2 regions of the Bacillus sp. C-3-6 genome follow, and region 1 is predicted to be linked to the other one. Evidence: a T-box and tRNA genes for the amino acid it is inferred to sense, from the RefSeq annotation. Region 1 holds a T-box; the other holds one or more tRNA genes.
What was found. A T-box is a leader RNA that pairs with one kind of tRNA and senses whether it is charged. The one in region 1 lies ahead of asnS (asparagine--tRNA ligase), so its partner is inferred to be a tRNA-Asn.
Positions count from the first base shown of each region.

Region 2: it has a tRNA-Asn gene. The T-box ahead of asnS (asparagine--tRNA ligase) is inferred to sense a tRNA for this amino acid. The anticodon was not compared.

Region 1 is NZ_CM137247.1:4,318,990-4,322,374, forward strand. Features, by position in the region: partial or broken gene ACW0JX_RS22165 (hypothetical protein) at 1-143, shown strand, start outside; partial or broken gene ACW0JX_RS22170 (hypothetical protein) at 196-407, shown strand; gene ACW0JX_RS22175 (YuzL family protein) at 450-584, opposite strand; gene asnS (asparagine--tRNA ligase) at 678-2,069, opposite strand; T-box leader at 2,122-2,373, opposite strand; gene pheT (phenylalanine--tRNA ligase subunit beta) at 2,527-3,385, opposite strand, start outside.
Region 2 is NZ_CM137247.1:550,116-553,500, reverse strand. Features, by position in the region: partial or broken gene ACW0JX_RS02860 (DUF3884 family protein) at 196-515, shown strand; tRNA gene ACW0JX_RS02855 (tRNA-Leu) at 677-758, opposite strand; tRNA gene ACW0JX_RS02850 (tRNA-Cys) at 769-839, opposite strand; tRNA gene ACW0JX_RS02845 (tRNA-Gly) at 854-928, opposite strand; tRNA gene ACW0JX_RS02840 (tRNA-Gln) at 934-1,008, opposite strand; tRNA gene ACW0JX_RS02835 (tRNA-His) at 1,072-1,147, opposite strand; tRNA gene ACW0JX_RS02830 (tRNA-Trp) at 1,167-1,240, opposite strand; tRNA gene ACW0JX_RS02825 (tRNA-Tyr) at 1,248-1,331, opposite strand; tRNA gene ACW0JX_RS02820 (tRNA-Thr) at 1,342-1,417, opposite strand; tRNA gene ACW0JX_RS02815 (tRNA-Phe) at 1,436-1,511, opposite strand; tRNA gene ACW0JX_RS02810 (tRNA-Asp) at 1,521-1,596, opposite strand; tRNA gene ACW0JX_RS02805 (tRNA-Met) at 1,600-1,676, opposite strand; tRNA gene ACW0JX_RS02800 (tRNA-Val) at 1,703-1,778, opposite strand; tRNA gene ACW0JX_RS02795 (tRNA-Glu) at 1,783-1,857, opposite strand; tRNA gene ACW0JX_RS02790 (tRNA-Ser) at 1,875-1,966, opposite strand; tRNA gene ACW0JX_RS02785 (tRNA-Asn) at 1,969-2,043, opposite strand; rRNA gene rrf (5S ribosomal RNA) at 2,052-2,167, opposite strand; rRNA gene ACW0JX_RS02775 (23S ribosomal RNA) at 2,268-3,385, opposite strand, start outside.

The DNA.
Region 1 (3,385 bases):
AAATTTAATCGAAAGATATGGTAGATCATTCCTATTAAATTTTCGGATTCGAAAATTTATCGTGAAACACGATGCACAACAAGCTACAACACTTCTCTGAGGAATTTGAATTCATAATTAGAAGAAAAGGATTGTTTACATAAGGAGGGAATTCATATGGACGCTGTGAAAGTTTAAAAATTATTATATGTTTTCATACACATCGTAGGTCCACTTTCTTACTTCATTATTTCTACTGTTTGGGGCACTTTCTTCACTACTAAATCCACATTGGAAACATATCTGATAGCCTTAGCGTTATGGCCATCTATTACGTGTTCATAAGTTTACTGTGGTTTTTCTATTTCGATCGATTAGACAAAGATGTCGATAACATTACAAAAGAAATTAACGATAAGAAGATGTAATACATGAAAAAAGGAGAGTCGCCAAGACTCTCCTTTTTTATGTTAGCTTCGTTTCTGCTTCTTATTTGATGAAGGTACTTTATGTGAACCTGTTTCATGCGTCGTCGTTCCTTGTCCTTCTACTTCTGGAGAACCAAGGCTTGACCTTGAATGATCTTTCTTCACTTTTTTACTCATTTTATACTCACCCCTTCGCGTTACTTTTTGCTACGGGGTCATAAACTATGCAAACAAAAAAGCGAGAGGAAATCCTCTCGCTTTTTTCATATTTTAGAACTCAGAAGAACCTGGAGTTCTTGGGAATGGAATTACGTCACGGATGTTAGCCATACCAGTGATGTACATTAGGAAGCGCTCGAAACCTAGACCGAATCCAGCGTGTTTTGTACCGCCGTATTTTCTAAGTTCTAAGTACCACCAGTAGTCCTCTTCGTTCATACCTAATTCTTTAATTCTGTCTACTAAAACGTCCATTCTTTCTTCACGTTGACTTCCGCCGATTAATTCGCCGATGCCAGGAACTAGAAGGTCAGTAGCAGCTACTGTTTTTCCATCTTCATTCATACGCATGTAGAACGCTTTAATGTCTTTCGGGTAGTCAGTTACGAATACAGGGCGTTTGAAGATCTCTTCTGATAAGTATCTTTCATGCTCTGTTTGTAAGTCAATACCCCATTCTACTGGGTATTTGAAGTCAGCACCTGATTCTTGAAGTACTTTAATTGCTTCTGTATATGTGATGCGACCGAAGTCAGAGTTAATCACGTTGTTCATACGCTCTAGAACTGTTTTATCAACGAAACTGTTGAAGAAGTCCATTTCTTCTGGTGCATGCTCTAATACATATTTCATTGCATATTTCAGCATATCTTCTGTAAGATCCATTACATCGCCTAACTCAGCGAATGCAATCTCAGGCTCAACCATCCAGAACTCAGCAGCGTGGCGAGTTGTGTTTGAGTTTTCCGCACGGAATGTAGGTCCAAATGTATATACATCACGGAATGCTAATGCATACGCTTCAGCGTTCAGCTGTCCACTTACTGTTAAGTTTGTTTCTTTACCGAAGAAGTCTTTTGATTCATCAACTTGTCCGTCTTCATCTTTTGGTACGTTGTTTAAATCTTGTGTTGTTACGCGGAACATTTCGCCAGCACCTTCTGTATCACTACCAGTGATGATTGGTGTGTGAACATGTACAAATCCACGCTCTTGGAAGAACTGGTGAATCGCAAATGCTGCGATAGAACGTACGCGGAACGTTGCAGAGAATGCATTTGTTCTTGGACGTAAGTGAGCGATTGTACGTAAGTATTCAAACGTATGACGCTTCTTTTGAAGTGGGTAATCAGAATCTGATAAGCCCTCGATATCAATTTTTTCTGCTTTAATTTCAAATGGTTGCTTCGCCCCAGGCGTTGCAATTACTTTACCTTCTACTTTCACTGAAGAGCTAAGTGGAAGCTTTGCAATTTCTTTAAAGTTCTCTAATTCTGTATCGAAAACGATTTGAACGCTTTTGAAGAAGCTACCGTCGTTTAATTCGATGAAACCAAATGCTTTTGAATCACGTAAGTTACGAATCCACCCTGATACTTGTACTGTTTGACCTGCATACTTTTCTGTATCTCTATACAGACTTTTTACTAATGTGTTTTCCATAGTGAAATTCTCCTTTGCTGATATATTTAAATACAAAAAAACCTTTCATCCATAAAGGGACGAAAGGTTAAACTTCGCGGTACCACCCAATTTGTCATAAAGACCAACTTTAACTCGTATGTAATACATACTTCCCGGTTTGTAACAGGCCGGATTCCCGTCTAAGTCTACTCTTGAATACAAGATTCAATTTCGGTTAGCAACTCCAAGGTGTTCTTCACATATACCGCCTCATCAGGCTCTCACCGCCCCTGACTCGCTTTGGATTATAGTATATACTACTTTTCCTTATCATCGTCTTTCATTTTGTTAAACTAAAATTAATGTACTACATTCGAGAGAAAGATGCAAGATGCCAGAAAATATATAAGCGATTTTTGTAATATATCGACTTTCCGACATCTTTCGACGATTGTGCAATAAAAAAATTGCCGGAATGAATCCGGCAATTTTCTAATTACTTACGTAACTCCGCACCAAATTTCTCTTCTACCGTTGTTAATACACGGTTATGTGCTTCTGTTACTTCTTCGTCTGTTAACGTACGTTCTGCATCGAAGTAAGTCATAGAGAATGCAAGTGATTTCTTGCCTTCTTCCATTTTTTCACCTTCGTATAAGTCGAATAGTGTTACGTCTTTCAGAAGTTCTCCGCCAGCTTCAGCAATGACTTGCTTCATTTCACCAGCTTTTGTTTCTTTTGTTACTACAACAGCCATGTCACGTGTCATAGATGGGAAACGCGGAATTGCTGAGTAGTAAGTTTCTTCAGCGTCTGCACCGAATACTTTTACAAGAGATAGTTCAAATACGAATGTATTTTTCACATCTAATTGTTTTTCTGCTTCTGGGTGCAATTGACCGATGAAACCAATTACTTCGCCATCTAATACGATGTCAGCTGTACGGCCTGGGTGCATACCTTCACGTTTTGCTGGTGCATATGTGATTTGGTTTGAAACGCCAAGTACGTCAAATAGTCCTTCTAGTACACCTTTCATAACGAAGAAGTCTACTACTTTCTTCTCACCTTGCCATGCATGGTGAAGGGCAAGACCTGTCATAACACCTGCAAGGTGTTGTTCTTCTTTCGGAAGTTCTCCTGCTTCTGTTGGTAAGAAGATAGAACCTACTTCGTATAAAGCAACGCTGTCGTTTTTACGAGCAACATTGTATGAAACTGCTTCTAGCAATTGTGGCACTAAGCTTAAACGAAGTTGGCTACGCTCTTCGCTCATTGGAAGCGCAAGGTTTACAGGTGCTTTTTCGTTTGGCTCAACCATGTATTGTTTCGCTTTGTCAGCGCTTGTTAATGAA
Region 2 (3,385 bases), 1.5 Mb from region 1:
TATATTATACATGAATTCCTAAGTTTATTACGAATTTTAGCATCACATAATATAATTTAACAAAAAAGACTCTAACATTTCTATTAGAGTCTTTTTATATTGCTGATACCGATTTCCATAATATTCCTATAGTTACTTTCTACTGTTGTATAATAAAAATAGGAAAAAATTTAAAGAAAAGATGAAGGGAGAATTATGACACATTCAAATGAAAAAAAATCACATGCTTTTAAAGGAATAGGAGAAAAGTTAAACCCAACTATCTATCAAGTAAGATTCATGAAATTAGATGAACCAATCCAATTTGAGGCGTTTCCTGAATTGAAGGAATTAGGGGACTGGTTAAGCACTTCAACGCAAATGTGGGCGTGCCACTCAACAATGTATAAGTACAACAGAGAAGAGTTTAAAAAGAAGTTTTTAGAAATTACAAACTTAACCGTTGATAATGTACTAATATCTACTGGTGGTGTCGGATTTAACTTCATGTCACCGGGTGGAGAAATTCTCTCTAAATACCGCAATTAAAAGGATAAAATTGAATGTTTGTTTTTATCCTTTTAATGTTTCGCAGTTTACTCACCGTACACTTTTTGTGCTTATTTTGTCATGTAATGAAAAGAAAACAAAAAAAACTCTATACTAATTGTATAGAGTTTTTTTACGACGTTCATGATACCGATGGTCGGGGTCGAACCGACACTCCCGAAGGAACACGATTTTGAGTCGTGCGCGTCTGCCAATTCCGCCACATCGGCACAAAAGAAAAGGCGGCAACCGGATTTGAACCGGTGATAAAGGTTTTGCAGACCTCTGCCTTACCACTTGGCTATGCCGCCATATTAAATTTTATTGGAGCGGAAGACGGGATTCGAACCCGCGACCCCAACCTTGGCAAGGTTGTATTCTACCACTGAACTACTTCCGCAAAAATGGCTGGGCTAGCTGGATTCGAACCAGCGCATGACGGAGTCAAAGTCCGTTGCCTTACCGCTTGGCTATAGCCCATCGAATTCTTACTTAATTATATGTAAGTATCAATTAAATTATTTGTAATTTTTAAAATAAAAATGGGGCGACTGATGGGAATCGAACCCACGAATGCCGGAGCCACAATCCGGTGCGTTAACCACTTCGCCACAACCGCCATGTTGTGTAAATATATTTGGCAGGGGCAGTAGGAATCGAACCCACACTGGAGGTTTTGGAGACCTCAGTTCTACCTTTAAACTATGCCCCTATGTAAATGGTGGAGGGGGGCAGATTCGAACTGCCGAACCCGAAGGAGCGGATTTACAGTCCGCCGCGTTTAGCCACTTCGCTACCCCTCCGAAACTTACATGGTGCCGGCTAGAGGACTTGAACCCCCAACCTACTGATTACAAGTCAGTTGCTCTACCAATTGAGCTAAGCCGGCGTATTTTATTGAAATAAATGGTGGCTCGGGACGGAATCGAACCGCCGACACGAGGATTTTCAGTCCTCTGCTCTACCGACTGAGCTACCGAGCCTTATTAAAATGGCGGTCCCGACCGGGGTCGAACCGGCGATCTCCTGCGTGACAGGCAGGCATGTTAACCACTACACCACGGGACCATTTGGTTGCGGGGACAGGATTTGAACCTGCGACCTTCGGGTTATGAGCCCGACGAGCTACCGTGCTGCTCCACCCCGCGATAATACTATTCATATAAAATTTATATGGTGGAGGATGACGGGATCGAACCGCCGACCCCCTGCTTGTAAGGCAGGTGCTCTCCCAGCTGAGCTAATCCTCCAAAGTGGTGACCCGTACGGGATTCGAACCCGTGTTACCGCCGTGAAAGGGCGGTGTCTTAACCACTTGACCAACGGGCCAAATATTATAAATCCTATGGCGGAGAGCAAGGGATTCGAACCCTTGATACGCTTGTGACGTATACACGATTTCCAATCGTGCTCCTTCGGCCAACTCGGACAGCTCTCCAATGGCTCCGCAGGTAGGAATCGAACCTACGACCGATCGGTTAACAGCCGATAGCTCTACCGCTGAGCTACTGCGGAATAATATTGCCTGGCAACGTCCTACTCTCACAGGGACAAGGTCCCAACTACCATCGGCGCTAGAGAGCTTAACTTCCGTGTTCGGTATGGGAACGGGTGTGACCTCTCTGCCATCATTACCAGACATTATTCTTTTGAGACAATCATTATTATAACTTATTTACTTTAAAAGTCAACAAGTTTTTTATGTTCTCTCAAAACTAGATAACATTGCTACATATTATATGGTTAAGTCCTCGATCTATTAGTATTCGTCAGCTCCACATGTCACCATGCTTCCACCTCGAACCTATCAACCTGATCATCTTTCAGGGATCTTACTAGCTTACGCTATGGGAAATCTCATCTTGAGGGGGGCTTCATGCTTAGATGCTTTCAGCACTTATCCCTTCCGCACATAGCTACCCAGCTATGCCCTTGGCAGAACAACTGGTACACCAGCGGTGCGTCCATCCCGGTCCTCTCGTACTAAGGACAGCTCCTCTCAAATTTCCTACGCCCACGACGGATAGGGACCGAACTGTCTCACGACGTTCTGAACCCAGCTCGCGTACCGCTTTAATGGGCGAACAGCCCAACCCTTGGGACCGACTACAGCCCCAGGATGCGATGAGCCGACATCGAGGTGCCAAACCTCCCCGTCGATGTGGACTCTTGGGGGAGATAAGCCTGTTATCCCCGGGGTAGCTTTTATCCGTTGAGCGATGGCCCTTCCATGCGGAACCACCGGATCACTAAGCCCGACTTTCGTCCCTGCTCGACTTGTAGGTCTCGCAGTCAAGCTCCCTTATGCCTTTGCACTCTACGAATGATTTCCAACCATTCTGAGGGAACCTTTGGGCGCCTCCGTTACACTTTAGGAGGCGACCGCCCCAGTCAAACTGCCCACCTGACACTGTCTCCCGGGTCGATAAGACCCGTAGGTTAGAATTTCAATACAGTCAGGGCGGTATCCCACCAGCGCCTCCACCGAAGCTAGCGCTCCGGTTTCAATGGCTCCCGCCTATCCTGTACAAACTGTACCAAAATTCAATATCAGGCTACAGTAAAGCTCCACGGGGTCTTTCCGTCCTGTCGCGGGTAACCTGCATCTTCACAGGTACTATAATTTCACCGAGTCTCTGGTTGAGACAGTGCCCAAATCGTTACACCTTTCGTGCGGGTCGGAACTTACCCGACAAGGAATTTCGCTACCTTAGGACCGTTATAGTTACGGCCGCCGTTTACTGGGGCTTCAGTTCAGAGCTTCGCTTACGCTAACCCCTCTCCTTAACCTTCCAGCACCGGGCAGGTGTCACCCCCTATACTTCGCCTTACGGCTTCGCAGAGAGCTGTGTTTTTG